2 regions of the Streptomyces sp. NPDC058221 genome follow, and region 2 is predicted to be linked to the other one. Evidence: predicted binding sites of a transcription regulator. Region 2 holds the regulator's gene; the other holds the start of a gene.
The links. The regulator HspR, encoded in region 2, represses chaperone genes until heat shock. The targets are predictions, from matches to a motif close to TTGAGNNNNNNNNNCTCAA.
Positions count from the first base shown of each region.

Region 1: lon (endopeptidase La) is a predicted target of HspR. The motif match lies at 4,395-4,413, and genes of this name have one in related genera.

Region 1 covers NZ_JBHVWF010000005.1:35,355-50,716, forward strand. The annotation lists gene ACFVW8_RS03195 (hypothetical protein) at 1-362, opposite strand, end outside; gene ACFVW8_RS03200 (ABC transporter ATP-binding protein) at 359-1,153, opposite strand; gene ACFVW8_RS03205 (hypothetical protein) at 1,164-2,060, opposite strand; gene ACFVW8_RS03210 (RNA polymerase sigma factor) at 2,057-2,659, opposite strand; gene ACFVW8_RS03215 (nucleotidyltransferase) at 2,718-3,536, opposite strand; gene ACFVW8_RS03220 (cysteine hydrolase family protein) at 3,587-4,168, opposite strand; gene lon (endopeptidase La) at 4,436-6,862, shown strand; gene ACFVW8_RS03230 (polysaccharide deacetylase family protein) at 6,961-7,641, opposite strand; gene ACFVW8_RS03235 (lysozyme) at 7,939-8,793, opposite strand; gene ACFVW8_RS03240 (MarR family winged helix-turn-helix transcriptional regulator) at 9,018-9,515, shown strand; gene ACFVW8_RS03245 (protein phosphatase 2C domain-containing protein) at 9,623-10,405, opposite strand; gene ACFVW8_RS03250 (nitrate- and nitrite sensing domain-containing protein) at 10,770-13,826, shown strand; gene ACFVW8_RS03255 (roadblock/LC7 domain-containing protein) at 13,823-14,302, shown strand; gene ACFVW8_RS03260 (DUF742 domain-containing protein) at 14,299-14,715, shown strand; gene ACFVW8_RS03265 (ATP/GTP-binding protein) at 14,696-15,346, shown strand.
Region 2 covers NZ_JBHVWF010000050.1:8,367-23,728, forward strand. The annotation lists gene ACFVW8_RS17920 (phosphoribosyltransferase) at 1-320, shown strand, start outside; gene ACFVW8_RS17925 (Yip1 family protein) at 407-1,330, opposite strand; gene ACFVW8_RS17930 (FG-GAP repeat domain-containing protein) at 1,471-2,607, opposite strand; gene ACFVW8_RS17935 ((Fe-S)-binding protein) at 2,752-5,019, opposite strand; gene ACFVW8_RS17940 (sugar transferase) at 5,142-5,837, opposite strand; gene dnaK (molecular chaperone DnaK) at 6,253-8,121, shown strand; gene grpE (nucleotide exchange factor GrpE) at 8,118-8,777, shown strand; gene dnaJ (molecular chaperone DnaJ) at 8,910-10,106, shown strand; gene ACFVW8_RS17960 (heat shock protein transcriptional repressor HspR) at 10,108-10,554, shown strand; gene ACFVW8_RS17965 (LuxR C-terminal-related transcriptional regulator) at 10,598-11,596, opposite strand; gene ACFVW8_RS17970 (LuxR C-terminal-related transcriptional regulator) at 11,593-12,573, opposite strand; gene ACFVW8_RS17975 (helix-turn-helix transcriptional regulator) at 12,753-13,601, opposite strand; gene ACFVW8_RS17980 (5'-nucleotidase) at 13,888-14,136, shown strand; gene ACFVW8_RS17985 ((2Fe-2S)-binding protein) at 14,138-14,458, shown strand; gene ACFVW8_RS17990 (pyridoxamine 5'-phosphate oxidase family protein) at 14,579-14,983, opposite strand; gene clpB (ATP-dependent chaperone ClpB) at 15,179-15,362, shown strand, end outside.

The sequences.
Region 1 (15,362 bases), on a different contig from region 2:
GCCAACACGACCCGCGCGGACCTGGCACGCGGAGTGGAGAGCCAGAGTTCGTCGGTCGAGCGTCGGTGCTCGCGGGCGCCCTGCCAGCAAGCGGCAGCCGCCACCATCGGACCGGCGAGCAGCGAGGCGGCCGCGTGGAGATGTCCCTGGGTCTCGCCCCAGCCGCCCTGCCATCTGTCGGCCGTGGTCGCCATGCTGACGCCGAGGATGACCGCCGTACAGACACCCGTCCACGGCGCGATGCCGCGCCGCAGCTCGGTCCGCAGCACGTGGAGCGTCGGCCGGTACGCGCCGGGCGACCGGGCGGGCCGGGGAGTGGGGGAGTCCTGCTGCTCGGGGGCGAGGGTGCCGGTCGTCGTCATCGGGCGGCCGCCGTCTCACGGTGGGCGCGCAGGGCGGCGGTGTAGCCGCGCTCGATCGGGCTTCCGTCGAGCAGCCCCCCGTCACCGCCCTCGCCGTTCCCGCCGCCGAGGGCCGACAGCTCGGCCGTCGTCCCCCGGTACGCGACCCGCCCCGCCTCGACCAGCGTCACATCGGCGCAGGCCGTGGCCACGTCCTCGACGAGATGCGTGGAGAGGATCACCGTGGCGCGCTCGCCGAGCTCCCGCATCAGCGTGCGGAACTCGACCCGCTGCTCCGGGTCCAGACCGGCGGTCGGCTCGTCGAGCAGCAGCAGATCCGGTTCGTTGACGATCGCCTGGGCGATGCCCACGCGCCGCACCATGCCGCCCGACAAGGTCTTCATCCGCGCGTCGATCCGGTCCGTCAGACCCACCCGGTCCACCGCACGCTCCACCGCCGCCGCGATCCGCGCCCCGTCCATCTCCTTGAGCCAGGCCACGTAGGCGACGAACTCGCGGACGGTGAACCCCGGGTAGAAGCCGAACTCCTGCGGCAGATACCCCAGCCTGCGCCGGACCGCCGCGCGGCTGCGGTGGTGCGCCGCCGCACCGACCTCGCTGCCCAGCAGTTCGACCCGTCCGGAGGCCGGCGCGGCGGCCGTGGACACCACGCGGATCAGCGAGGTCTTCCCGGCGCCGTTCGGCCCGAGCAGTCCGTGCACGCCGGGCGCGAAGTCGAGATCGATGCCGTCCAGGACGGTCGTACGGCGGTACCGGACCGTCAGGCCGGTCACGCTGACTGTGCTGCTCACGCGATCACGCTCATGACTTCTCCAGGTGGTCGAAGGATCTGCGGCGCAGGGCGAGCAGCCCGGCGCAGAACACGGCCGCTGCCGCCCAGACGCTCTGCGCGGCGGGCCCCGCGAAGTAGCGGGCGGCCGCAGCCAGCGGCTCGCCGAACCCCGAGGTCCGCGTCCCGACGGCGGGTACGAGGACGGCCGCGGCCCAGCACGCGGCGACCGTCGAGGCGCCGGTACGGCAGCCGAGGTAACTGCCCAGCGCCAGCGCCGCCAGCGTCATGGCCAGTCCCGGCAGCAGCCATGCCACGGCCCCCGGACCGCCGGCCGACGCGGGCAGCACCGCCCAGGCGAGCGTGAGCACCGGGACGGCCACCGCGAGTACCGCCGCCGTCCTGATCAGCAACAGCCGCAGCCCGCCGCCCGGAGCCGTGGTGGTGATCTCGTGCATCGGGTCGCCGGAGCGCCCGTACGAGACGCCGACCCCGGCGAGCGGCAGCACCGGCGCGACGACCAGGAGCAGCGGCCGGGCCGTGGAGCCGAGTCCGCCCCCGTACGCCAGCACGACGGCCCCGAGCGCGACCAGCACCAGCGCAGCCGCCCACGCCCCCCGCAGAGCGGGCCCGGCCGCCCACAGCACCCGCCCGATCCGGCCGGCCGGCCCCGGCCACCGCATGAGCGTCCGGCCCCGTCCCCGCACGGGACCCCGCACCGGTTCCGCCGCCACCGCAGCCAGCACCGCCGTCCGCACCCCCTCCAGCAGCGGTACCGCGCCCCCCCGTTCGCGTACCGACGCCGACACCCGGGCCGCGCAGCGCGCACACGACTCGACGTGCTTCTCCAGGGACCAGGCGTCCGTCTCGGCGGCGGTGCCGGCGGCGTACCGCCCGGCCAGTTCGTTGCCCACGTGCCAGACCGTCATGCCGTGCCTCCAAGGGGGCCGTTCTCCGCAGTCAGCCGGTCCAGCGCGGTCCGCAGTTCGCGACGGGCCCGCGAGGCCCGGGTCTTGACCGTCCCCTCCGGTATGCCGAGCAGCCGGGCGGCCTCCCGGGTGGTGAGCCCGTCGATGACCGTGGCCCGCAGGACCTCCCGGAGCTCGGGCGAGATCCGGTCGAGCGCGGCGCCCACGTCGCCGTATTCGAGACCGGCCAGCACCCGGTCCTCGGCGGACGGCACGGCAGCCGCCCACCGGTCGCCGTCGGTGTGATCGGCCCGTGCCACCCGCTCGGTCCTGGCCCGGGTCCGCTGCGCGTCGACCAGCCGGCGGGCGGCGATCACCCAGAGCCAGCCGCCGGCCTCGGCGCCCCGGTGCGAACCGGCCGAGCGCCAGGCCGTGACGAAGGTGTCCTGAAGTACCTCCCGTACGGTCTCCGCGTCGGCGCACCGCCGGTTCAGCCGGGCCAGCAGCCAGCCGGAATGCCGGTCGTAGAGAGCGGCCAGGGCCGTCGTGTCCCCCTGTGCGACGGCGCGCAGCAGCGCTTCGTCGGTCGGTTCGTCCCCCGAGGGGCGCAAGTGGCTCACACCTCCTCTATCGGAGGCCGCACCCTGCTCGGTTCACGTACCGGGCCGGCGAACGCGGTCAGGGTCTCGGGGCCTTCTCGCCGTGCACCGCGATGTGTTCGGCCGCCAGCCACGGAGCGAGGTCGTCGACGAGCATCGACAGGACCGCCGGGTCGGCGGTCGGGGCTCGGCCCGTGCGGGCGGCCAGCCGCATCTGATCGGCCCGTTCGGGCAGGTCCGGGCGGTAGCGGGCGAACAGTTCGGCGGACTCGGCCAGATCGCTGGTCCAGCCGCCCCACTCCGGCATGACCAGGGTGAAGCCCGTGCGGACGATCCGGCGGGCGACGCCGCGGCTCATGGCGAGGCGTTCGGCGTCCGTGGTGGCCTCGGCGGCCCGCTTGTGCCAGCCCGGGAGCAGCAGGCACAGATCGCCGTTGGTCTCGCGGGCGAGCAGCGAGGTCGGCCGGTAACGCGGCAGTTGTGCGGCGAGGTCGTCGCCGAGCAGCGGGGTGCACAGGCAGGCGACGAAGAAGCCGCCGTCGTGGCGTTCGAGCTCGCTGAGCAGTGTGTCCGCGCCGTCCAGCACGATGCCGACCCCGTCGATGGTGTCGAACGCGGCGTCCAGCGCGGCCTCGATCCCGTCCGCGTCGGTCCGGTCCTGACCGGTGGGCCGGTCCCGCAGGGCGAGCAGCAGGTCCAGGTCGGAGACGCCGGGGACGGCCGTGCCGCGCGGAATGCTGCCGTAGACGTAGGCGCTGTCCAGCCGGTCGGGGCCGAAGACCTCGGTGACGCGGGTACGGGCCGCGGCCACGACCGCCGCGAACGGCGCGGGCACCCGGTCCAGGGAGCCCTCCCGTGCGATCGTGCCGTCCCGTTCCAGCCCTCGGTCTTCGCTCATGCACGCACTCTGCCCCGTCGGGCCGGGCCGTGCCGAATGCTTTTCGGGCCTCAGCGCGGACGTGACGGCGCGGTGAACGTCACATCCGGGGCCGGCACGGTGACCTCGGCATCGCCGCTGATCGCCCATGCCGCGACCCGGGACACCACGGCGGCCGGTACGGCGGCGCTTATGCCGGGCGCGGCCGGGATGTCCTGCGTCGCATGGGCGTCGTACGGGAGGACGACCCGGTAGCCGAGGGCCAGAGCGGTGCGGGCCGTGGCCTGGACGCACATCTCGGACATCACCCCGCACACCACCAGCGACTCGACACCGGCTCCCGTCAGCAGCTCCCCGAGGGACGTGCCCGCGAAGCCGTCGTCCCTGGTCTTTCGCATCACGACCTCGGTGGGGCCCGTGCGCACGGGAAGGTGCAGCGCCCAGCCCGGTGTGTACGGCTCGTCGCCCGAGCCCGGTGCGCCGTCGTTCTGGACATGCACGATCAGGGCGCCGCCGCGGCGGGCCCGTGCGATCAGTTCCGACGTGCGCCCCAGCAGCCCGGCCGCGCCGGGCACCGCCCGATCGCCCGTCACGCCCGCCTTCTGGACGTCCACGACCAGCAGGGCATGCGAGGGAGGTGCGACATCGTTCATGGCGCCATCCTGTCCGGCGCCGCCGAGGCCTTCCAGGGGATTTCGTACGCCCGGACACGACCCGGGCAGCCCGGAGGAGCACGGCGGAACCGGCGCGGGGACTACGCAGGCCCCGTCCGGCGTTGGACCAGGGCACAGAGGCCGGCAGAGGCAGCCACAGAGGCAGCCGCTCACGTGATCGCTCACAGCGAACACACCCCGGGGAACATTGAGCGACTCAGAAGCATTGAGTCTGCATAGCTCAACTTGACTGCCGAAGGGGAGATCATGGCTACCGAGTCCAATGCGGTCACACCGCTCAACCTGCCTGTGCTGCCGCTCGACGACGAGGTCGTACTGCCCGGAATGGTGGTGCCTCTGGACCTGTCCGACACCGACGTGCGCGCCGCTGTGGAGTCCGCTCAGGCCGCAGCCCGTGAGGGCGGCGGCAAGCCCGAGGTGCTGCTCGTTCCGCGCATCGACGGCACCTACACCGCGATCGGTGTCATCGGCACCGTGGAACAGGTCGGGCGGCTGTCCGACGGAGACCCCGGCGCGCTCATCCGGGGCCGGGGCCGGGTCCGGATCGGCGCCGGGACCGGCGGGCCGGGTTCCGCGCTCTGGGTGGAGGGGACCCGGGTCGACGCATCGGCCCCCGACCCCCTTCCCGGCTCCGCGGCCGAGCTGGCCAAGGAGTACAAGGCGCTCGCCACCAGCTGGCTGAAGCAGCGCGGCGCCTGGCAGGTCGTGGACCGGGTCCAGCAGATCGAGGACATCTCCGCGCTCGCCGACAACTCCGGATACTCACCCTTCCTCACCACCGCCCAGAAGGTGCAGCTGCTGGAGACCGCGGACGCGGTCGCCCGGCTGAAGCTCGCCATCCAGTGGCTCGGTGAACACCTCGCCGAGCAGGACGTCGCCGAGTCCATCGCCAAGGACGTCCAGGAGGGCGTCGACAAGCAGCAGCGCGAGTTCCTGCTGCGGCGCCAGCTCGACGCCGTACGCAAGGAGCTCTCCGAGCTCAACGGTGAACCCGGTTCCGGCGACGAGTCCGACGACTACCGGGCACGCGTCGAGGCGGCAGACCTTCCCGGGCACGTCCGCGAGGCCGCGCTCAAGGAGGTCGACAAGCTGGAGCGCTCCTCCGACCAGAGCCCCGAGGGCTCCTGGATCAGGACCTGGCTCGACACCGTCCTCGAACTGCCGTGGACCGAGCGGACCGAGGACGCCTACGACATCAAGGGCGCCCAGGAGATCCTCGACGCCGAACACGCGGGCCTGCAGGACGTGAAGGAGCGCATCACCGAGTACCTCGCGGTGCGCAAGCGTCGTGCCGACCGCGGACTGGGTGTGGTCGGAGGCCGGCGCGGTGGCGCCGTGCTGGCCCTGGTCGGCCCTCCCGGCGTCGGGAAGACCTCGCTCGGCGAGTCCGTCGCGCACGCCATGGGACGCAAGTTCGTCCGCGTCGCACTCGGCGGTGTCCGGGACGAGGCGGAGATCCGGGGGCACCGGCGTACCTACGTCGGCGCGCTTCCAGGACGCATCGTCCGGGCCATCAAGGAGGCCGGTTCGATGAACCCGGTCGTCCTGCTCGACGAGATCGACAAGGTCGGCTCCGACTTCCGGGGCGACCCGGCCGCGGCACTGCTCGAAGTGCTCGACCCGGCGCAGAACCACACCTTCCGCGACCACTACCTGGAGGTCGAACTCGACCTCAGTGACGTCGTCTTCCTGGCCACCGCCAACGTTCTGGAAGCGATCCCTGAGGCCCTGCTCGACCGGATGGAGCTGGTCAGGCTCGACGGCTACACCGAGGACGAGAAGGTCGTCATCGCCCGTGACCATCTGCTCCCGCGCCAGCTGGAGCGGGCCGGTCTGGAGTCGGACGAGGTCGCTCTCGACGAGTCGGCGCTGCGGAAGCTGGCCGGCGAGTACACCCGGGAGGCCGGTGTCCGGAACCTGGAGCGGGCCGTGGGCCGGCTGCTCCGCAAGGTTGCCGCTCAGCACGAACTGGGCGACCGGGGGCTGCCGTTCACGGTGACCGACGAGGACCTGCGCGGTCTGATCGGGCGGCCGCACCACGTCCCGGAGTCCGCCCAGGACCCGGCTGAGCGCCGCACCGCGGTGCCGGGCGTGGCCACCGGACTCGCGGTGACCGGAGCCGGAGGCGATGTGCTCTTCGTGGAGGCTTCCCTCGCCGACCCGGAGACCGGTGCGTCCGGACTGACCCTCACCGGCCAGCTCGGCGACGTCATGAAGGAGTCCGCGCAGATCGCGCTGAGCTTCCTGCGCTCGCACGGTGCGGAGCTGGAGCTGCCGGTCGCGGACCTCAAGGACCGGGGCGTGCACATCCACTTCCCGGCGGGCGCTGTCCCCAAGGACGGCCCGAGCGCGGGCATCACCCTGACGACCGCGCTGGCCTCGCTGCTCTCCGGACGGCTGGTCCGTACGGATGTGGCGATGACCGGTGAGGTGTCGCTGACCGGACGGGTGCTGCCGATCGGCGGTCTGAAGCAGAAGCTGCTGGCCGCCCACCGCGCGGGCATCACCACCGTGGTGATCCCGCAGCGCAACGAGGCGGATCTGGACGACGTCCCGGCCGAGGTGCTGGAGACCCTGGAGGTCCACCCGGTCACCGACGTCCGCCAAGTGCTGGAGATCGCCCTCGCACCGGCCTCGGCCCTGGCGGAGCGGAGGATCCCGGCCGCCGCGTAGGCGCCACACAGTGACGGGCGTGGCACCACGGGCGCGGCCGGTACGGACGGCCCGCATCCCCTTCGCGGGGAGGCGGGCCGTTTCGCGTACGAGAGGTCCTACGGGCGGTAGATGGTCCCCGGGACCGGCTCGGCGGGCGCCATCAGCTGGGGCACCGTCACGAACGTGTAGCCCTGCTTCTTCAGCGCGTCGATGATGCCCGGCACCGCGGGCACCGAGCCCTTGTAGATGTCGTGCAGCAGGATGATGCCGTCCTTGCCCGCCTGGTCGAGTATCCGCTTCTTGATCAGCGCGGAGTCGGTCGTCGAGTAGTCCTTGGCGGTGGCGCTCCACAGGATCTGGGAGAGCCCGAGATCCTTGCTGATCTTGGAGACGGTGTCGTCGGTGCGGCCCTGCGGCGGGCGCATCAGCCGCGGCTTCTTGCCGGTGATCGCCGCTATCGCGTCCTGCGTCTTCTCCAGCTCGGCGCGTATCTGCGCGGGCTTCTTGTCCGTCAGGACCTCGTGCGACCAGGTGTGGTTGGCCACCTCGTGCCCCTCGGCCTCGATGCGGCGGACGGTGTCGGGGTGCTTCTTCACGTGGTTCTTGCCCAGCAGGAAGAAGGTCGCGTGGATCTTCTCCTTTTTGAGGACGTCCAGCAGGTGGGGGGTGTCCTCGGCCGGGCCCGCGTCGAAGGTCAGGGCTATGCACTTGGCCTTGCGGCAGTCCACCGGGCCGAACGAGCCCTTGGAGTCGGAGCCGGCGTCGGCCCGTGCGGAGCCGGGGGCGGTGGTCTCCATCGAGCAGCCGCTCAGCGTCAGGGTGAGGCCTGTCACAAGAGCGACGGCCAACCCGGCACCGATCGACTTCGTCCTACTGGGCACGGCAGGTCACTCCCTCGTGGCTGACGGCGCACACCGCGTGCGTCCTGGGAGGACTATACACGCCGTGTATACACGCAGTGCATAGAAGACGGTGTGATCCCTCCGAGGGTGAACGCCCTGGTCAGGGGTGAGGGACGGGAAGAACCCGGCGACGGGTGCATCGCCGGGCTCTTCTGCGGAAACGGTGTGCCGGACAGCCGGCGGCGGAACGGCTCAGCCGTTGGCCAGTGCCTGTACGCGGTCCAGGGCGCCGTTGAAGTGGCTGTGGTCGCCGACCGTGGGGCCCGTCGAGGTGTACTGCCACATCGTGTAGAAGCCCCACCCGGCCGGGAGGGCGCCGACGGTGGAGGCGTAACGGGCCACCCAGAGCGGGTTGGTGGTGCCGAAGCCCGCGTTGTTGCCCGTGCAGGTCTGCCACCAGCTCGTCGCGGTGTAGATGACCGCGTCGCGTCCGGTGCGCGCCTTGTAGGTGTTCACGAAGTCGCGGATCCAGGCGACCATCGCGGCCGGGGTCTTGCCGAAGCACTGGTCGCCGTACGGATTCCACTCGATGTCGAGCGCGCCCGGCAGTGTCCGGCCGTCCTTGGACCAGCCGCCGCCGTGGTCCACGAAGTAGTTGGCCTGGACGGCGCCGCTCGTCGTGTCCGGAGTGGCGAAGTGGTAGGAGCCGCGGATCATCCCCACGTTGTACGAGCCGTTGTACTGCTGGGTGAAGTCCTCGTTCGTGTAGTACGTGCCCTCGGAGGCCTTGACGTAGGCCCACTTGACGCCGCTGCTCCACAGGGCCGCCCAGTTCACGGCGTCCTGGTGGCCGCTGACGTCCACGCCCTCGGTCTGCGCGGCGCGGCTTTCGGGCGGCAGTCCGCCCTGGCCGTCGTGGGCGACGACGCCCATTCCCATGGTGGCCGACCCTCGGGCGGGCTTCGTGGGATCTCCGGTGGCCGGGTTGCCCGCGGCGCCGGCGGCGCCCGGCAGGGTGATGAGGAGGGAGAGTGCTGCGAGCAGGGTTCCCGCGGCGGCGAGGCGTGAGCGACGGGATGTCTTGGAGCCGGATCTGTGCACGGGCATGGCGTGCCTCCGAGGCTTCAGTGGGGGGATCTGCTGACCCGGGGACCGGCGCACGGGCCCCTGGAGGCATGTCATGTTGTGAACATGCCATGCATGACGCTACGCACGTAGACCCGTGCTGCGGAAGGGGGCCTGGGCGGTGCCGTTGGTCTACTCCTGCGAAATACTGGCGGAGCTGCGGCGATGACCAGCGGTGAAAGAAACTTATCTCGGCAGGAAAGCTCATGAGGGGTGTTGACGTGCACGGGAGCGAAAGAGGGAGTGAACCCGGCGCAGCCGGGGGGAGTGGTGTGGACCACGAATTCCTTGCCCTGGAGCTCGAGTTGGCGGTATTCCTGCGCCGTGCGCGGGCGAACTCCGGCGAAATGGCGCGCGAGGTGCACCCGGAGCTGGAGGCCGCCGCCTACGGACTCTTCGTGCGGCTGGAGTCGGCGGGACAGCAGCGTGCCACGGATCTCGCCTCGTACTTCGGCGTCGGCAAAGCCACCATGAGCCGTCAACTGCGCGCCCTGGAGAACCTCGGACTGGTGGCACGTGAACCGGATCCGGTCGACGGTCGCGCCTTCCTCGTCCGCCTCACCGACGAGGGTCTGGACCGTTTCCGGCGCGTCCGCGATGCCCGCCGGGACCGCTATGTCCGCAAGCTCGCCGACTGGGACCGGGCCGAGGTGGCGGAACTGGCCCGGCTGCTGCACCACTTGAACGCCCGCGCGGAGGACTGAGGGCGGCGCGCCCCGCAGTGGGCGGCCGCCGTGTGACGCCGGTGCGCCCCGCTGCGTCCGGGCGCCGGGCCGCAGCTCCGGAACGGGCCGGCGGGCAGCCGTCCGGCTCACAGCTCCACGTAGACCGCCGTCGCGTCGTCGTGCGTCTTGCCGCGCAGCCGCGAACGGCCCGGGTCCGCGTCCTCCAGGGCCCGGACCCGGTCGATCAGCCCCTGCGGCCCCTCCTTGCGCAGCACCCCGAGGCAGGCCGTCCAGTCGCCCTCGCCGAACATCTCCGTCCAGCGGCTCGCCCCGTCCGTCATCGCGGCCAGGGCCCGGACCTCGGTGCGGGGCGTACGCCCCGTCACCGCACGGTGGGCGACGTCCGGGTCGGCGGCGGCGGTGAAGAAGCCGCCCTCCTTGTTCCGGACCTGTGCGTCGGCGATGGCGTCGGAGGCGAGCGAACCCGGCGGCAGCCGGTCGAGCCGGTCGTCCAGCAGGGCGCGCACCGTCCCGTCCGGTGACTCGGAAAGGAGCACCGAGTCGGAGAGGACCAGGTGTTCGACCTCGGTCTCGCTCCAACGCGCCATCACGACGGTTGCCTGTGGAGTGCGTACGTGAGAAAGGTCACACAGGGAATGGTGTGTGTCGGCGGTGCGCCGGATGGACTCCGCGAGGATCTCCTGCAGGGTCAGATCCCGGCGCGAACCCGACAGTTCGACCAGGGCGCCGCCCAGCCGTGCGGTGAACCATGGGACCGAATGTGCACAACCGTCGTCCCCCTGCGGTGGGGTGACCCCGTCGAGCAGTACCAGCCCCCCGCCCTGGCCGGAAGCGGGGAGGACGGTGGCGGCCCAGTCCTCGTTCGGGCGCCCCGGAATGCCGGCGGCGGTGGCGAGCTCCATACGCATGCGGTCAGTCTGCACGACGCCTTCACCGGGCCCGCACGGGCCCGGGATCGGTCTGTACCAGCAGGTCAGACGGTCGGCTGGCGCGGAAGGAATCGCTCCGCCCCGGGTGCGGGCGGGCATCCTGCCAAAGCCTGACCCGAAGTTCCAGCCAGGTGTCCAGGTGTGCCGTCGGGGGCGCCGGGGGAGACTTGTTCGTCAACTCCGGAGTGTTGTTCACTCGTTCGAGTGGCGGAGCGGTTGATGCGCGCCCCCTTCTCAAAAGCACTGGAATGGTCGGAAGCCGTACCAGGGGTCGGGGCGCTCGTTCATGTGGCCGTGCGTCACCTCTGCTTCAAGGGCGGACGAGTCAAGATTGCGAGCACCGGTGCAGAAGAAGCGGCCTCGGAGCATGGGCGGCAAGAACAGCGGTTCCGAGGCGGCGCCTTCGGCGCCGGCTGAAGGCGGGCGCCCCGTGCGGGTACGCAGTCGGCTGGTGGCGGGAGTCGCGGTCGTCGGGATCACGGTCATAGCCGCGGGAGCCCCGGCTGCCCTCACCGCCTCCTCGGAGCTGAACGACTCGCAGCGGCTGGTCACCCTCGCGGAGCTGAACCAGCAGGCCGTCGCGCTCGCGCACTCCCTCGCGGACGAGCGCGACGAGGTCACCGCCTACATCGCCGCCGGCCGGGAGGGCAAGCCCGGCGGGACCGCCGGCAGCCGGAGCACACGCGTCGACCAGCAGGTCGACGAGATCGAGACCGCGGCCCCGGCCACCCTGCGCCGCGACCTCTCCACCATCCCCTCGCTGCGGCGCGACGCCGTCAGCGGCAAGGGTTCGGCGCTGGAGGCCCATCACTCGTACTCCGAGGTCATCGCCAAGCTCCACGGCCTCGCCGACGACCTCGCGGAGAAGACCCCGCCGCGCGCCGCCGGGTCGGGTCGCACCCCGCTCGCGCTCGGCCAGGCCACCGAGCACGCCTCCGCCGCCCGCGGGCTGCTGCTCGCCGCGCTCGCCGTCCCCCGAAAGGAGCCGGTCACCCGGACCGACCCCGTCACCGGGCTGCCCGTCCAGACACAGGACGAGGGCGTCACCCAGGACGACCGCACCCGCGACGAGCTGAGCGCCGCCGCCCAGCAGGCCCGGGTCGGCGAGCTCTCCTCGCTCGCCGACTTCGACCAGGCGGCCGGATCCACCGCCCGCGACAAGCTCGCGTCCACCGTGACCGGCCCCGAGGTCAACAGCGCGGAGAAGTACCTCGCCGAGCTCACCGACCGCCCCGAGCTCTCCGACTCCGACCAGAAGGTCAGCACCAAGAAGGTGGCGGCGGCGCTCTCCGCCCGGGTCGACCGGATGAGGAGCGTCGAGTCCGCACTCGGCACCGCACAGGTCCAGCGGCTGGAGCAGCTGCGCGACGACGACGTCACGGCGCTCGAACTGCGCATCGCACTGCTCGGCGGCTGTCTGCTGATCGCCGTCGGCGTCTCCACCGCCGTGGCCCGCACCCTCACCCAGCCACTGGCCGTGTTGCGGATCGGCGCCGCCAGGCTCGCGGCGGAGCCCGCCACCGCCGAACCGGTCCGCTACACAGGCCGCAACGACGAGTTCGCCCAGGTCGTACGGTCCATCAACGCCCTGCACGGCAGGCTCCACGGACTGCTCCACGAATTCAACGGCCGGTTCGAGAGCCTGGAGGGCGAGCGCGCCGAGCTGATCGCCGGCCGCGAGGCGCTCACCGTCCAGCGCGCCGAACTCCAGGTCCGCACCGCCGATCTGACGGCCCAGCTGGAGAAGCTGAAGAACACCGTCCACCACACCTTCGTCAACCTCTCGCTGCGCAACCTCGGCCTCGTCGAGCGTCAGCTCGGGGTCATCGAGTCGCTGGAGGAGCGCGAGCAGGACCCGGAGCGCCTCGGCACCCTCTTCAAGCTCGACCACATGGCCACGGTCATGCGCCGCCACAGCGAGAACACCCTGGTGCTCGCCGGCTCCGAGCACGGGCACGGGCATCCCGGACCGATTCCGCTCGTCGACGTCCTGCGCGCGGCGGTCAGCGAGATCGAGCGGTACGAGCGGGTCACCATCCAGTCCCTGCCGCCGCACGCCCAGATCGCCGGATTCGCCGCCGACGACCTCAGCCACCTCGTCGCCGAACTCCTGGAGAACGCCACCTCCTTCTCGCCGCCCGACTCCCATGTCCAGCTCTCCGGCTGGCTGCTGGAGACCGGTGAGGTGATGCTCTCCGTGCAGGACGAGGGCATCGGGATGTCGTCCGTACGGATGGGCGAGCTCAACACCCGGCTGGGCGACCCCTCGCTCTTCGAGGCGGGCGAACAGAACGCCGACGGGGCCGGTCTCGGCCTCCAGGTGACCTCACTGCTGGCCGCGCGCCACGGGGTACGGGTCCAGCTGCGCGAGCAGAAGAGCAGCGGGGTGACGGCGGTCGTCGTACTCCCCGAGGCCCTGCTGCCGAAGGCGCCGCCGGCCGCCACTCCGCCGCCCGTCACCGCGCCCGGCGACGCCCCCACCCTGAACCTGCCCGGCTCGGTCGCCGAGGCCAACTCCAACGCGCTGCCGCGTCGCACCCTGGCACTGCCCGGCGACCCGCTGATCGCGGCGGCCGAGCAGACCATCGCCGCGTCCGCGGCCGTGACCGCGTCCTCCGCCGAGGAGCCCGCGGCATCCACCGGCGGGCAGGCCGTCCCCGACCACGAGCCCCCCGCCGGGCCGGAGGATCAGCCCGAGACCGCGGCCGTGGAGGAATCCCCGGAGCTCTCGGAACGGGAACAGCCCTCGGAGCCCTCGGAACCGGAACGTTCCGCACAGCCGGAACAGCCCTCGGAACCGGAACGCTCCGCACAGCCGGAACAGCCGTCCGTACCCTCGGAGTCCGAGGCCGAGACCACGATGCAGGTCAGGCTTCCCCGGGTGCCCGAGTTCGACGACGTACCCGAGTTCATCCACGCCCCCGCCTTCGGGGACGGCCCCGAGCCGCCGCTCGCGTCCGGCCCCTACGCCATCGGCCCCGACCGCCACGAGCGCACCGCCGACGAGGGCCCGCAGCAACAGGACGCCCCGGCCCCCGCACCCGCTGCCACCTCGGTGGCCGGCACCGTGCCCGGCCCGCGCCACCCCGAGCCCGGCAGGACCACCGACAAGGGACTGCCCAAGCGCACCCCCAAGGTCGTCAGGCCCGCCGCCGCTCCGGCCTCCGAACGCACGGGCAGTGTCGACAAGGACGCGCTGCGCCGCCGGCTGGGCGGCTTCCACCAGGGGGCCAAGGACGGCCGCCGGGACGTCGAGGCGGAGATCGCCGAGTCGTCCGCCACGCCGGAGGCATCCGCCCCGGCCGGGCACACCGCACGTAAAGGCCACACTGAGGCGGCCGGCCGTACCGACGGCCGGGCCGATGAGACGGGGGACACAGTCGAGGAGGCACGCAGTTGACTGCGCCCAGCACATTCGGGCTGAGTACCGAGGCCCGGAACCTTCACTGGTTGCTGAGCAATCTGGTGGAGGAGGTGCCAGGGGTCCACTCGGTCACCGTCGTCTCGTCCGACGGTCTGATGCTGCTCTCCTCCGACCCCGGCCACCAGAGTGCCCAGGCGGCAGGACGGCAGGACGGCCCCCGCGGCTCCAGCGCCGACCTGGCGACCATCGTCTCCGGCATCGGCAGTCTCACCGTCGGCGCCGCGAAGCTGATGGAGGGCGGCGGTGTCAAGCAGACCATGGTCGCCATGGAGGAAGGCAGCGTCTTCGTCATGTCGATCAGCGACGGTTCGCTGCTCGGCGTGCACGCCACACCCGACTGCGACATGAGCGTCATCGCCTACCACATGGCGCTCTTCGTCGGCCGTGCCGGCCACGTACTCACCCCCGAACTCCGCAGTGAGCTGCGCAAATCGATGGAGAGCGCCCAGTGACCCCCGCCGCTGCTGAACCCGCCCGCAGGCTCCCCGTCCGCGGTGCCGACAAACGGCCCGCCCGGGTCCGCCCGTACTCGCTCACCGGTGGCCGCACCCGGTTCGGCCATGTGCTGCTCGTCGAGACGTTCGTGGCCGCGCTCGAAGCACCCGAAGAGCGTCGCGAGCTGACCAACGGCAACCTGGCCTCGCGCGTCATGCCGGAGCTCCGGGCCATCGTCGAGATCTGCCGCCGGATGCGTACCGTCGCGGAGATCTCCGCACTGCTGAAGATGCCGCTCGGCGTGGTCCGGGTGCTGCTCAGCGACTTGGCCGACCAGGGAAAGATCCGCGTGTACGGGACCGGGCACGGCACCGGCCAGCCCGACCGCGCACTGCTCGAAAGGGTGCTCAATGGACTCCGTCGTCTCTGAGTCGCCGCTGTTCGCCCCGCGCCTGCCGGGGCCGAAGGACCAGGCCGAAGAGGCACCGCAGGCCTGGCAGCTGGACCGCACCAGGGCCCCGATCGCCACGAAGATAGTGGTCGCGGGCGGCTTCGGTGTGGGCAAGACCACCTTCGTCGGGTCGGTCTCCGAGATCACCCCGCTGAAGACCGAAGCGATGATGACCCAGGCCAGCGAGGAGACCGACGACCTCAGCGCGACGCCCGACAAGGTCACCACCACCGTCGCCATGGACTACGGCCGGGTCACGCTCGACGACGACCTCGTGCTGTACGTCTTCGGCACACCGGGTCAGCAGCGCTTCTGGTTCATGTGGGACGACCTGGTGCGCGGTGCGATCGGTGCGGTCGTCCTGGCCGACACCCGCCGGCTGGAGGACTGCTTCCCCGCCCTCGACTACTTCGAGAGCTGCGGACTGCCGTACATCGTGGCCGTCAACCACTTCGAGGGAACGCCCGGGTTCGAGGCCGAGGACGTCCGGGAAGCCCTGACCGTCCCGCCGCACGTGCCTGTTGTGATCATGGACGCGCGTCACAGGATCACCGTCGTCGAGGCACTGCTGGCCCTGGTCGGCCACGCCCTCGACGCAACCCCCGCTTAAGGGCTGTCCCGTAACC
Region 2 (15,362 bases):
TGAACGTGGAGTTCTACACGGGGGTGGGCACCACGCTGGAGATGCCCGTCATGCTGGCGCCCGTGCCCAATGTCATCGACTTCTCGCAGAAGAAGGTGCTGATCGCCGACGACGTCGCCGATACCGGGAAGACGCTGAAGCTGGTGCGCGACTTCTGTATCGATCATGTCGCCGAGGTGCGCTCCGCGGTCATCTACGAGAAGTCGCACTCGCTCGTGAAGTGCGAGTACGTGTGGAAGAAGACCGATCAGTGGATCAACTTCCCGTGGAGTGTGGAGAAGCCGGTCGTGCGGCGCAGCGGGCAGGTTCTGGACGCCTGAGCAGCGCGCTGAACATGAGAGACCCCCGGGGCCGCCAGGCCCCGGGGGTCTCTCATGTCGTGCACGCCCGGATCTCTCGGATCGGGTCAGATCGTGCCCAGCTTCAGGATCGACACCAGCGCGATCAGCTGGATCGCGCTCGCGCCCAGTGCCTTCGGCCACGGCAGGTCGTGCGACTTGCTCACCATCGAGGTGAGCAGGGCCGCCGCGGCCAGCCAGGTGATCCAGCCGAGGATCTGGACCAGGGAGTTCTCGCCTCCCAGGAACAGTGCGAAGACCAGGCGGGGGGCGTCCGTGACCGACATGATCAGCATGGAGAGGCCCACCGTCGGCTGCCAGGCGCCGTCGCCGCCCAGCTGACGGGCGAGGGTGTGGGTGACCGCGCCCAGGACCAAGCCGCCGAGCACGAAGCCGACGCCCGTGATGATCACGTACGGGATGGCGCTGCCGACCGGGGCGTGGATCGCGTCGTCGCGGGCCTGGTCGAAGCCGAACAGCGCCAGCAGGCCGTAGAGGAACGTGACGATGAGCGCCGGGCCCCAGACGGGGTAGTCGCGCATCTGCCAGAACGTCGGGCCGGGGCGCGTCACGATGCCGCTCAGCAGCTGCTTCCAGTGCAGGCGCGGGCCTGCGGGCTGGGCGGGGGCCTGGCCGGCGCGGTAGGTGTTGCCGTCGCCGTACGGGTCCTCGTTGATGCTGAAGGCCTGCGTGTGGCCGGGGTTGTTGGCGTACGGGTCGCCCTGGTGCGGTTGGTGGGGCTGCTGGGGGTACGGGTCGGCGAAGTACTCCGGTTCCTCGGCTCTGCCGCCGTTGTAACCACCGCCCGGGTGATAGCCGCCGTTGTTGTATCCGCCGCCGTTGTGCGGGGCGCCGTTTCCTCCCGCCTGCGGCCATTGCTGCTGTCCGTACGGCGGTGGTGCCTGATTGCCGTACGGCTGCTGCCGCGGTTGCTGCTGCGCTTGCTGCGGGGTGCGGTTGTCCCGGCCGCGTCCGATCCTGAATCCAGCCACGTAATCGAACGTACCTGGTCCGTCCGGGTCGGGTGGGAGGGGCGGGGGAACTGGGCCGCCTTTGCGGCCTACCTGTGACATCCCCTAAGGGAACCCCGGGGGGTTGTCCACAGGGTCCCGGGTGGGGGCCCGGCCCGTGCTCAGTCCGTCAGGAACAGCGCGCTGGTGAACGTGATCAGCGGGCGGTCCGGGGTGGCCGCCGGGTACAGCGCGATCAGATCCGCCGTCTCGCCACGGTGGGTGCGGACCACCGTGTCCGGCTTCTTGTCGCCGTCGAAGTCCGCGTAGCGGATGAGGAGGGTCGTTTCTGCGCGGGACGGGGCGGCGCTGCCCGGGCTCTTGCGCAGGGGGGCTGCCGGGAGCTTTCCCGCCGGGGCCTCGAAGCGGTACGGGCCGCCGGGTCGTCCCGGTCCGTCGGGGCCGCCGAGCAGCAGCGTGCCCTTGGCGGCGGTGCCGGGCTCGTGGGGGCGGGCGGCGTACACCAGGTCGTCGTAGCCGTCGCCGTTCGTGTCCGCCCGGGGCTCGGGGGCGGACAGTGCCGGGCCGGCCCCCGGGATGGTGCCGCCGGCGGCGTGCGGGCGGCCGTCGCGGGTGAAGGGGCCGCGCAGGAGACTGAAGCGGCCCGCGCTCGCCGTCACGGCCAGATCGGGCTTCCTGTCGCCGTCGAAGTCGCCGCACACGGGGTGGTCGGGCCACTCGTTGCCGAAGCGGGCCCGGTCCGGGATGTGCAGCGCGACCGCCTTGCCGGTGAGGCCCGCGGGGGAGCCGAAGAGGATCTGCAGCGGTACGGGCGGGCGGCCGATGCCGTTGTACGGGGGATCGGTGGCCACGACCAGATCGGTGAAGCCGTCCCGGTCCAGGTCGCACGAGGCCTCGGCGTCGAACGCCGAGGGGAGGGTGTCGCCGATCTTGGCGGCGTTCGCGTGCGCGCTGAGCAGCTGGCGTACCGACGGGTCCAGGCCCCGGGAGGCGGAGCCGTACACGATGCCGATCCCCGCGTCGTCGCCGTGGCTGTCGGATGCGGGCTTCACCAGGTTGTTCAGGACGAGATCGCGGTGGCCGTCGCCGTTGAAGTCGTCGGGGGTGTGGCTGCCGCTGCCGCGCGGTACGGGGTGATGCTCGGCGCCCGCGACCCCGGACAGGGCGGTGGGCGGGGCGTCGCCGTTCTTGGCCGAGGCCGCTTCGGAGGCGGGGGAGCCCGTGCAGGCGGCCAGCAGGAGTGCGCAGGCGCAGCCGGCCGCAGTGGTTGCCGTCGCCCTTGCGATACGTATCCGCACAGGAGTACCTCGTCCGTCCGTCGGTGCTCACCCGTCCCGGTGGCCGCCCCACATGATGCGTCACGGGAGCGGCAAAGCAGAAGCGGCCGGTCCTGCCCCCGAGGCAGGTCCGGCCGCTGGTGCAACGCGGTGGCGCGCTACCGGTTACTTCACCGGTTCCGGCTCCGGCGCGTCAGCCGTTTCCGGCTCGCCCGCCGGGTCTGCCGGGGTCTTCACGGAGTCGAGCAGCAGCTGCGAGACGTCGACCACCTGGATCGACTCCTTGGCCTGGCCGTCGTTCTTCTTGCCGTTGACCGAGTCGGTCAGCATGACCAGGCAGAACGGGCACGCCGTGGAGACGATGTCGGGGTTGAGGGAGAGGGCCTCGTCGACGCGCTCGTTGTTGACGCGCTTGCCGATCCGCTCCTCCATCCACATCCGGGCACCGCCGGCGCCGCAGCAGAAGCCGCGCTCCTTGTGGCGGTGCATCTCCTCGTTCCGCAGACCAGGGACCTTCGCGATGATCTCGCGCGGGGGCGTGTAGATCTTGTTGTGACGGCCCAGGTAGCAGGGGTCGTGGTACGTGATCAGGCCCTCGACCGGGGTCACCGGGATCAGCTTGCCCTCGTCCACCAGGTGCTGGAGCAGCTGTGTGTGGTGGATGACCTCGTACTCGCCGCCGAGCTGCGGGTACTCGTTCGCGATGGTGTTGAAGCAGTGCGGGCAGGTCGCGACGATCTTCTTCGTTGCCTTGGCCTTCTTGGTGGAGTCGTCCTCGTCGTCCTCGCCGAACGCCATGTTCAGCATCGCGACGTTCTCCTGGCCGAGCTGCTGGAACAGCGGCTCGTTGCCCAGGCGGCGGGCCGAGTCACCCGTGCACTTCTCGTCGCCGCCCATGATCGCGAACTTGACGCCCGCGATGTGGAGGAGTTCGGCGAAGGCCTTGGTGGTCTTCTTCGCGCGGTCCTCCAGGGCGCCGGCGCAGCCGACCCAGTAGAGGTAGTCGACCTCGGTGAGGTCCTCGACGTCCTTGCCGACGATCGGGACCTCGAAGTCGACCTCCTTGGTCCACTCGACGCGCTGCTTCTTGGCGAGACCCCAGGGGTTGCCCTTCTTCTCCAGGTTCTTGAGCATCGTGCCCGCCTCGGACGGGAACGCGGACTCGATCATCACCTGGTAGCGGCGCATGTCGACGATGTGGTCGATGTGCTCGATGTCGACCGGGCACTGCTCCACGCACGCACCGCAGGTGGTGCAGGACCACAGGACGTCCGGGTCGATGACGCCGTTCTCCTCGACCGTGCCGATCAGCGGGCGCTCGGCCTCGGCGAGGGCGGCCGCGGGAACGTCCTTGAGCTGCTCCTCGGTCGCCTTCTCGTTGCCCTCCATGTCCTTGCCGCCGCCGGCCAGCAGGTACGGGGCCTTGGCGTGCGCGTGGTCGCGCAGGGACATGATCAGGAGCTTCGGGGAGAGCGGCTTGCCGGTGTTCCAGGCGGGGCACTGCGACTGGCAGCGGCCGCACTCCGTGCAGGTGGAGAAGTCGAGGATGCCCTTCCAGGAGAACTGCTCGACCTGGGAGACACCGAAGGTGTCGTCCTCGCCCGGGTCCTCCCAGTCGATCTCCTTGCCGCCCGAGGTCATCGGCTGCAGCGCGCCGAGTGCGACCGCACCGTCGGCGTTCCGCTTGAACCAGATGTTCGGGAAGCCGAGGAAGCGGTGCCAGGCGACACCCATGTTGGTGTTGAGCGACACCGTGATCATCCAGATCAGCGAGACGCCGATCTTGATCATCGCGACGAAGTAGATGAGGTTCTGCAGCGTGCCGAGCGCGAGCCCCTTGAAGGCGAGGACCAGCGGGTACGAGACGAAGTACGCGGCCTCGTAGCCGCCGACGTGGTGGATCGCGCCCTCGAGACCGCGCAGGGTCAGGATCGCCAGGCCGATGACGAGGATGACGTACTCGACGAAGTACGCCTGCCAGGCCTTGGAGCCCGCGAAACGCGACTTGCGGCCGGCCCGGGAGGGCAGGTTCAGCAGCCGGATGGCGATCAGCACGAGGATGCCGACCGTCGTCATCAGCCCGATGAACTCGATGTACAGCTCGAACGGCAGCCATTCACCGATGATCGGGAGGACCCAGTCGGCCTTGAAGAGCTGCCCGTACGCCTGGAGCAGCGTCGGCGGCAGCGTCAGGAAGCCGATGGCGACGAACCAGTGCGCGAAGCCGACGATCCCCCACCGGTTCATCCGGGTGTGGCCGAGGAACTCCTTGACCAGGGTGATCGTGCGCTGCTTCGGGTTGTCGGTGCGACTGCCGGCCGGGACCGGCTGTCCGAGCGTGACGAACCGGTAGATCTGCGCGACGGCTCGGGCGATGAGCGCAACGCCGACCACGGTCAGCACCAGCGACACGATGATCGCGGCGAGTTGCATTGGGGGCTCCTCGGGCCTGCGAGGGTGGGGTTCCAGCGCTACTGAGGTGGATTCCAGCGCTACTGGCGAGTACTGGGAATTACTAAGCAGTAACTTAATCAGTCTGTGCTGACACTATCCACTTATTCCGCCGCGCTGTAGCCGGGCAGGCGGTGATCTGTGTCGCTCAGGCAAGCCTGGCCCCGCCGGGCCAGGCTTCGCACCGCACCGCGCAGCGGCGTGTGCACGGCCTGGGCCAGGATCGCCAGGTCCAGGGCGAGCCGGTGGTGCTCGGCGTAGTGCTGGTCGAGGAGCGCCGCCTCGTCCCACGGCATCGTGGAGCGGTGGCGTACCTGTGCCAGGCCGGTCAGTCCGGGCTTCAGTTCCTGCCGCCAGTGTCGCGCACCGGCGGCCCGGTCCCGTACGTCGCCCGGCGCGAGCGGTTCGGGTCCGACCAGCGAGAGCTCGCCCCGCACGACGTGGGGGAGCCGGGAGAGCACGTTCAGCCGCAGCCGCCGGGTGCGCAGCGACCGCAGTACGAAGGGTCTGCCCGCGAGTCCCGTGCGGGGCGAGCGGGTCAGTACGCCGCCGGGGGGCCGCCGGGCGGCGAGGGCGAGGGCCGCCACGGCGAGTGCGGGTGCGACGAGGATCAGCAGGAGCGAGCCGAGGAGCAGGTCCAGGGTGCGCTTGGCCGTGGGGCGGGGCAGAGGTGCCGGGGCCAGTGCGCGCAGGGTGCCGAGGGTGCGTGCCGTGCGGGACGGCCTGGGAGGCTGCCACGGGCGCCTCGCCGCCGGCCCTTGTCTCCGCCGTGGTGTTTGCCTCTGCGTCTGTCTCTGCATCGTTCGCACCTGCCTGGGGTCGACGGCCTGGGGCCGGTGATCCGGAGCCGCGGCAGTCGCGACCGGGGCGCGACTCCAGTGCCGGTGAGTGTCAGGTTTGTGCGGCTCGCGGCATTTTGTGACAGAACGATCCCATGGCCCCATGATGGGGAGGGGCGTGTGAGCCGTGGCGCGGGCAGGTGTCGCCCGTGATCGGCTCGGACCCGCCCCTGAGTGACCCGCATATGAAGCGCGCCCGAAGCGTGTCCGCCATCACGGAGACGTCGCGAAGCCGTCGCGAAGCCGGAGAACGTGCTGGTGGCGGTAGGTGTGTGCACGATAGTTGAGTCGCCTCGACTCAGGTCTGTTGACTCCGGGAGCGATGTCGTGCATCCTTGAGCCAGATCCACTCAAGTAGTCAGTTGGAGGAATTGAAATGGCACGTGCGGTCGGCATCGACCTGGGCACGACTAACTCCGTCGTCAGCGTTCTCGAAGGCGGCGAGCCCACCGTCATCACCAACGCCGAAGGCGCCAGGACCACGCCGTCCGTCGTCGCCTTCGCGAAGAACGGCGAGGTACTGGTAGGCGAGGTCGCCAAGCGCCAGGCAGTGACGAACGTCGACAGGACGATCCGTTCGGTCAAGCGCCACATGGGCACTGACTGGAAGATCGAGATCGACGGCAAGGGCTTCAACCCGCAGCAGATGAGCGCCTTCATCCTGCAGAAGCTGAAGCGCGACGCGGAGTCCTACCTGGGCGAGAAGGTGGCCGACGCGGTCATCACCGTCCCGGCGTACTTCAACGACTCCGAGCGTCAGGCGACGAAGGAGGCCGGCGAGATCGCGGGCCTGAACGTCCTGCGTATCGTCAACGAGCCGACGGCCGCCGCGCTGGCGTACGGGCTCGACAAGGACGACCAGACGATCCTCGTCTTCGACCTCGGTGGCGGCACCTTCGACGTGTCCCTCCTGGAGATCGGCGACGGCGTCGTCGAGGTGAAGGCCACCAACGGTGACAACCACCTCGGTGGTGACGACTGGGACCAGCGCGTCGTCGACTACCTGGTGAAGCAGTTCGCCAACGGGCACGGCGTGGACCTGTCCAAGGACAAGATGGCTCTCCAGCGTCTCCGCGAGGCCGCGGAGAAGGCGAAGATCGAGCTGTCGTCCTCGACGGAGACCTCGATCAACCTGCCGTACATCACGGCGTCGGCCGAGGGCCCGCTGCACCTGGACGAGAAGCTCACGCGCTCGCAGTTCCAGCAGCTCACCGCGGACCTCCTGGACCGCTGCAAGAACCCGTTCCACAACGTCATCAAGGACGCGGGCATCCAGCTCTCCGAGATCGACCACGTCGTTCTCGTCGGTGGCTCGACCCGTATGCCGGCCGTCGCCGAGCTCGTCAAGGAGCTCACGGGCGGTCAGGACGCCAACAAGGGTGTGAACCCGGACGAGGTCGTCGCCATCGGCGCCTCGCTCCAGGCCGGTGTCCTCAAGGGCGAGGTCAAGGACGTCCTGCTCCTCGACGTGACCCCGCTGTCCCTCGGTATCGAGACCAAGGGAGGGATCATGACGAAGCTCATCGAGCGCAACACCACGATCCCGACCAAGCGCTCCGAGATCTTCACGACGGCCGAGGACAACCAGCCGTCCGTCCAGATCCAGGTCTACCAGGGCGAGCGCGAGATCGCGGCGTACAACAAGAAGCTCGGAATGTTCGAGCTGACCGGTCTGCCGCCGGCCCCGCGCGGTGTGCCGCAGATCGAGGTCGCGTTCGACATCGACGCCAACGGCATCATGCACGTCGCCGCCAAGGACCTCGGCACCGGCAAGGAGCAGAAGATGACCGTCACCGGTGGCTCCTCGCTGCCGAAGGACGAGGTCAACCGGATGCGCGAAGAGGCCGAGCAGTACGCGGACGAGGACCACCGCCGCCGCGAGGCCGCCGAGTCGCGCAACCAGGGCGAGCAGCTCGTCTACCAGACGGAGAAGTTCCTCAAGGACAACGAGGACAAGGTCCCCGCCGACGTGAAGACGGAGGTGGAAGAGGCGCTCACCGAGCTGAAGGAGAAGCTCAAGGGCGAGGACACCGCCGAGATCCGTACCGCCACCGAGAAGGTCGCGGCCGTCTCCCAGAAGCTGGGCCAGGCGATGTACGCCAACGCCCAGGCCGAGGGCGGTCCGCAGGCCGACGGCCAGCCGGGCGCCGAGGGTGCCGAGCAGGCCCAGGGTGACGGACAGGACGACGTCGTCGACGCCGAGATCGTCGACGACGAGAAGGACACCAAGGGCGGTGCGGCGTGACCGAGGAGACTCCGGGCTTCGAGGAGAAGCCCGACGTCCCCTCCGGCGCCACCTCTGACGACGCCGGGACGGAGGCCGCCACCCCCTCTTCGGAGGAGGAGGCGGCCCCCGCCGGGGACGCGAACCAGACAGCAGGCCTGACGGCACAGCTGGACCAGGTCCGCACCGCGCTCTCCGAGCGCACGGGCGACCTCCAGCGGCTCCAGGCCGAGTACCAGAACTACCGCCGCCGCGTGGAGCGGGACCGGGTCACGGTCAAGGAGGTCGCAGCAGCGGGTCTCCTGTCCGAGCTCCTGCCCGTGCTCGACGACGTCGGCCGGGCCCGGGAACACGGCGAGCTCGTGGGCGGGTTCAAGTCGGTGGCCGAATCGCTGGAGACGGTCGTCGCCAAGCTCGGCCTCCAGCAGTTCGGCAAGGAGGGCGAGCCCTTCGACCCGACGATCCACGAGGCCCTGATGCACTCGTATGCGCCGGATGTCACGGAGACGACCTGCGTGGCGATCCTGCAGCCTGGGTACCGGATCGGCGAGCGCACCATCCGTCCCGCACGGGTGGCGGTGGCCGAACCCCAGCCGGGGGCGGCGCCGGCGGCCGCGAAGGACGCGAACGAGGAGCAGGCAGCCGACGAGGAGAGCGGTGGCGGCGAGGAGGTCTGACATTCTGTCCGACCACTTGGCTGTACACCGCCCGGCCGACGGGGCCGATCGCCCGGATCATGCCGGACTCCACGAGTCCGGCATGATCCGATCGGGAGGCCCCGGGCCGGTCGTCCGGAAGGAGGGACGTCGATGAGTACGAAGGACTTCGTCGAGAAGGACTACTACAAGGTTCTCGGCGTCCCCAAGGACGCCACGGACGCCGAGATCAAGAAGGCGTACCGGAAACTCGCGCGCGAGTTCCACCCGGACGCCAACAAGGGTGACAACAAGGCGGAGGAGCGCTTCAAGGAGATCTCCGAGGCCAACGACGTCCTTGGTGACACCAAGAGGCGCAAGGAGTACGACGAGGCCCGCGCCCTCTTCGGGAACGGTGGCTTCCGCCCCGGCCCCGGCAGCGGCGGCGGCAACTTCAACTTCGACCTGGGCGACCTCTTCGGAGGAGCCCCGGGCGGCGGCCAGGGCGGCGGAGCCGGTGGTTTCGGCGGCGGCGGTGGCGGCGGCCTGGGCGATGTCTTCGGCGGCCTCTTCAACCGCGGTGGCGGCACCGGCACCCGGGTGCAGCCGCGCCGCGGCCAGGACATCGAGTCCGAGGTGACGCTCAGCTTCACCGAGGCGGTCGACGGGGCCACGGTCCCGCTGCGGATGTCCAGCCAGGCACCCTGCAAGGCGTGCTCCGGCACCGGCGACAAGAACGGCACCCCCAGGGTCTGCCCGACCTGCGTCGGCACCGGACAGGTCTCGCGCGGCACCGGCGGCGGCTTCTCGCTCACCGATCCCTGCGTGGACTGCAAGGGCCGGGGCCTCATCGCCCAGGACCCCTGCGACGTCTGCAAGGGCAGCGGCCGGGCGAAGTCCTCCCGCACCATGCAGGTCAGGATTCCGGCGGGCGTCTCCGACGGCCAGCGGATCCGGCTGCGCGGCAAGGGCAGCCCGGGCGAGCGCGGCGGACCGGCCGGCGACCTCTACGTCGTCGTCCACGTCGACGCCCACCCGGTCTTCGGCCGCAAGGGCGACAACCTCACGGTCACCGTGCCCGTCAGCTTCACCGAGGCGGCGCTCGGCGGCGAGGTGAAGGTGCCCACGCTCGGCGGACCGCCGGTCACCCTGAAGCTGCCGGCCGGCACGCCCAACGGGCGCACCATGCGCGCCCGCGGCAAGGGTGCGGTGCGCAAGGACGGCAGCCGCGGCGACCTGCTGGTCACCGTGGAGGTGGCGGTCCCCAAGGACCTGGGCACGGACGCCCGGGACGCCCTGGAGGCCTATCGCAAGGCCACCGCGGACCAGGACCCGCGGGCGGAGCTGTTCCAGGCAGCGAAGGGAGCTTGAGATGGACGGCCGCCGGCGTAATCCGTACCAGCTGACCGATGAGTCCCCGGTGTACGTGATCTCGATCGCGGCCCAGCTCTCGGGCCTGCATCCCCAGACGCTGCGCCAGTACGACCGCCTCGGCCTGGTCTCTCCCGACCGTTCGGCCGGGCGCGGCAGGCGCTACTCGGCCCGCGACATCGAGCTGCTGCGCACCGTGCAGCAGCTGTCGCAGGACGAGGGCATCAACCTCGCCGGTATCAAGCGCATCATCGAGCTGGAGAACCAGGTCGCGGCGCTCCAGCAGCGGATCGCCGAGCTCTCGGCGGCCGTGGACGGGGCGGACGCTGCGCTGCAGCAGCGCGAGGCGCAGGTGCATGCCTCGTACCGGCGCGATCTGGTGCCGTATCAGGATGTGCAGCAGACCAGCGCACTGGTGGTCTGGCGGCCCAAGCGGCCGAAGGACTGAACGGGTCGGACGACCCGTGGACGGAGCCCGTCACCCCGGAACCTCAGGGGTGACGGGCTTCTCCGTGTGCGAGCGGGGCCGCGGACTCGGCGATGCCGGAGCGGACGAGGAGCGCGCCGAGGTGGGTGCGGCTGGTGGCGCCGAGGGTGTGCATGAGTTTGGCGATGTGGGCGCGGCAGGTGCGGACGCTGATGCCGAGTTTGTCGGCGACCGTCCGGTCCGCGTATCCCTCGGCCAGGAGGCGCGCGATGCTGTGCTGGACAGCGGTGACAGGGGTGCCGGGGACGGCGGTCGGCAGGGTCTGGGTGAAGGGGGTGGCGCCCGCCCAGAGGGTTTCGTAGACGTGGGCCAGGTAGTGGACGAGCGCGGGGTGGCGGATCTGCAGGGCGGCGCTTCGGTCCGGGGTGGCGGGGAGGTAGGCGACGGTGTGATCGAAGATCATGAGGCGGTCGATGGCCTGCTCCATGGTGCGGACTTGGAGGAGGCCGCTGGGCAGCTGGCCCACGTACACCTTGAGGGCCGGGCTGTAGCGAGCCGAGTGCTGATAGATGTGGCGCAGCCGAACGCTTCGCTCAACGGTGGGCGCGGTGCTGGAGAGTGCCGTCCGAAGGATCTCGGGTGACCGCGTGCTGCCTGGCTGAAGGGTGCGGATCTCGTCATCGGCCTCCCGCACAGAACGGTCGATGGCCGCCTGGATGGTGGAGGAACCGACGAGGACGTCGATGCCGAGTCGGGGTGTATCGCTGCTGAGGGAAGCCAGTGGGAGCAGTGACTTCGCCAGTAGGTCGGAAGCCCGTACCTGGTCGAGGAGCTGCTGGGCGACGGGGTGCAGCAGGTGCGCGAGGGCCGCGGAGGGCGGTACGGGGCACAGATGCCGGTTGTCGAGTGGGTCGGGCAGGAGCAGATCCATCCCGAGAAGGCAGGGCGCGGCCTCGACGGCGGTCCGTGGGATGCGGCCTTGGCTCAGCGCCTCGGTGTAGAGGCGGACAGCCGCGTCGCACAACGGGCGGTCGCCATGAGCGTGAGTGGGTGGGGGTGTCATTTCCCGGTGCGTTCCGTGATGCCGGACTGGACGAGGAGTGCGCCGAGGTGGGTGCGGCTGGTGGCGCCGAGGGTGTGCATGAGTTTGGCGATGTGGGCGCGGCAGGTGCGGATGCTGATTCCGAGCTTGCGGGCCACGGCCTCGTCGTGGTGCCCCTCGGTCAGGAGCGTGGCGATGCTGAGCTGCACGGCTGTCACCGGGGTGCCGGGGGGCGTTGTCTGCAATTGCTCAGTTATCGGAGTGGCCTGAACCCACAGGACCTCGTACACCTGCACCAGGTAGCGGACCAGGGCGGGATGCCGGATCTCCAGAGCCACACCGCGGTCGGCCGTCGCCGGAATGAAGGCCACCGCCTGGTCGAAGATGATGAGCCGGTCAATGGTCTGTTCCATCGTTCTGACCTGCACCTGGCCGGGTGGCATCCGCTTCAGATAGTCCCTCACGGGAGAGCTGTAGCGGGCCGGGTGCTGATAGATGTGGCGGAGCCGGGCTCCTCTGCCCACGGCTGACAGGCCGTTGGCCAGACCCTGCTGGATCTGTTCCGGCGATCGGTGACCGCCCGGCTGAGCTGTCAGAACCTCTGTCTCGGCGGCGGCTGCCGCCTCCTGGAGGGCGGAGTCGATCAAGACCTTGCCTTCCAGCACCGTGATGGAGAGGCTGGGGTCCTCGCTTGCGATGGTCGCCAAGGGCGCCAAGGCCTCGACCAGCGCTGCGCTGCGTCGCACTTTCTCGTGGATATCGCGGGTGATGGGTTGGAGCAGGTGCGCCAGGGCGGCGGACGGGGGGACGGGGCACATCATCGTCGGATCGCTTGGATCGGGGTGGAGCAGCGCCATCTCGATGAGGCAGGGGGCCGGTGCGATGTCGGCCCGTGGAATGCGCCCCTGACTCAGGGCTTCGGAGTAGAGCCTGACCCCCGGCTCGCACAACTCGGTGCTGCTGTGCGCGTGGTCTGCTATGCCCTTTTCCGTTCCCATCTGGACCCCCCCATTCTTTGCAGTGCAACAAGATGACGGTGGCGGCAGCGTATCGGCCGAGGCAGTGTGGAGGTGCCGGGGGGCCGGGAACCCTCCCGGTCTGTATCAGGGCATGGCCACAAATCTCCCCCGTTGCGCGGTCACGCCTGGCCCGGGGGCGGGGATCTCGCGGGTGCCGGTCAGGAATCCTGTTCCAGGATTCCTGACCGGGCAATCAGAAAGCCGAGCTGGGTCCGGCTCTTGCTGCCGAGAGCGGCGTTCAGTTTGGCGATATGGGTTCGGCAGGTGCGTACGTTCATGCCGAGGCGGCGGGCAATCGAGTCATCCACGTGCCCCTCCACGAGGAGTTGGGCGATGGAGCGTTGGACGCCGCTGATGCCTGCGGGGGTGGGGTCGTACCGGACGTCTTCCAGCAAGGGAGTAGCGCGCTGCCAGAGTTGCTCGAAAACCCTCGTGAGGTATGCGACCAGGCCGGGATGGCGCAGCTCGAGTGCGACTTCCGCATCTTCCTGGGCCGGGATGAAGGCCACGGTGTGGTCGAACACGAGCATGCGCTCGACGAGTTCCTCAAGGGTGCGGATCTCGACCTTTCCCTCCGCCAGGCGCTCGGCGTAGGCGTACGTCCCGTGATGGTGCCGAACCGTGTGCTGATACAGCGTGCGGATGCTGACGCCGCGGTCGATCACGGCCTGGCCGCGTTCGACGCCCTTGCTGAGTGTGAGTTCGCTGCGCCCACCGCCCGGCTGGATGGTCAGGACCTCAGTGGTGCACTCGGCTGTCGCGACATCGATCGCTGCATTGATCCTGGCCGTGCCTTCCAGCACGGTGATGGCGTGCGTGGTCGGAGCGTCCTGGGCGCTGATGTCCATGAACGGCTCGAAGGAATCCGTCAGTTCGAGCGAGCGTCGTCGTCGGTCCTGGATCTCCCGCTCGATGGGGTGGAGTCGCTGCGCAAGTGCGGCTGACGGAGGTACCGGGCGAAGCCAGGCAGGGTCGTCGGGGTCCGGGTGCAGGAGGGCGAAGTCCATCAGGCATGGCGCGGGGGCAACCTCTGAGCGAGGTATCCGGCCGGTTCGCAGTGCACTGGCATAAAGGCGTTGCCCTGCGTCGCACAGTTCGGTGATCCCATGAGGATGTCCCGGATTCACTCCATTTGACACTATATCTCTCCCCCCCATGTTCTTGAACCAGCAGGAACATGATGCATCGACCCAGTGGTGTTCGTGTCCTTGGGTGAGACATCGTCTTATGTGCGGGGGAGATGACCCATCAAGTGAGGACGAAGCCGAAATGTATAAGCGAATGCTTCGCTCGGTGCTTGCCACTGCGATTGCGGGGGCCTTGGCCTACAGCGTGCTGGGCGCCACTGACATTACCTGGGGCAACGTTGCGCCGGAGACGGCGTCGAGTGGCGTCGCGAGCGCTATCGCTTCCGGTGACATCACGTGGGAAGTCGCACCGGAGGACGCCAAGGGCGACATCACGTGGGGGAACGCCGTACCGGCGGACGCGCACGGCGATATCACGTGGGGTTCCGGCCCGACGACCGTCGTGGGCGCGTGACATGACCACCCCGCCCGACGACCGGACCTTCCGGCGCGAGATGGCAACCGCCTACCGCTCAGGGTGGCATTTCATCGACCTCGTCACGGCACTCCCCCACCGTGGTGATTCGTTGATGGTCACTCTGTTCGGTGACCCGGTCGTCGTCGCACGGGAGGACGACGGAGAGGTTCGCGCCTACCGTTGCCTGCGCAAACCGCGTGGCGCACCGCAGCCCGTCCGCTGTGCCGTTCGGTACGACATGATTTTTGTGAATCTCGCACAGCGTGACCATCAGCTGTTCGCCCCAGAAGCCATCGCCGCCACCCCCCGCAGTGCCTGAGCGATCCCCCGTCGTTCCACGTCGCTCAGACACTCCCCCACACAACGGCGCCACCGTGACCTGAACACGGTGGCGCCGTTGTGCTGTCCGTGTGCGGTCGTCCCGGCCGGCGACCGGCGGTCAGCCCCGGCCGAGCGCCCGGTCCAGGGTGATCTCGATGGCGACCCGGTCCGGATTGGGCGACGGCGTGCGCCCGTAGCGCTCCGTGTGGCGGCGCACCGCGTCGTCGACCCTGTCCTGCTCCGTACGCACCCTGGCGACGCCCTCCAGGGTCGCCCAGCGGCGTCCGTGCACCTGGCAGGCCGCGACGCGGGCGCCCTCCGGGCCCGCGGCCAGGATGTTGGCGACCTTGCGGCTCTTCCTGTTGGTGATGATGCGGGCGAGGCCGGCCTCGGGGTCGTACGTCACGCACACCGGGACCACGTGCGGGGTGCCGTCGGGGCGGGGCGTGGTGAGGGTGCACAGGTGGTGCTCGCGCCAGAAGGCGAGGTATTCGGGCCCGGGACTGCGTACGTCGACTGCCATGGGGCCAGCGTAGAAGCGCGGAGGGCGCCCTGCGGTGGCGGGCGGCCGGAGGGGCCGGTTCACTCGGAGCATGGGCCCGGAACGGTGCGGGAACGGGCACCGTTTTTGCCTTGAGTGGAATAGACTCAACTTTGTGCACGTTGATCGTGTCAGAAGTGAGTACGGGCCAGTCATCGCAAGGAGGAGAAAGCGCACGTGGACGCCGAGCTGACCAACAGGAGCCGGGACGCCATCAACGCGGCCACCAGCAGGGCCGTGAAGGACGGGCACCCCGATCTGACCCCGGGGCATCTGCTGCTCGCGCTGCTCTCGGGCGAGGACAACGAGAACATCGTCGATCTGCTGGCCGCCGTCGAGGCGGACCAGATCGTCGTAAGGA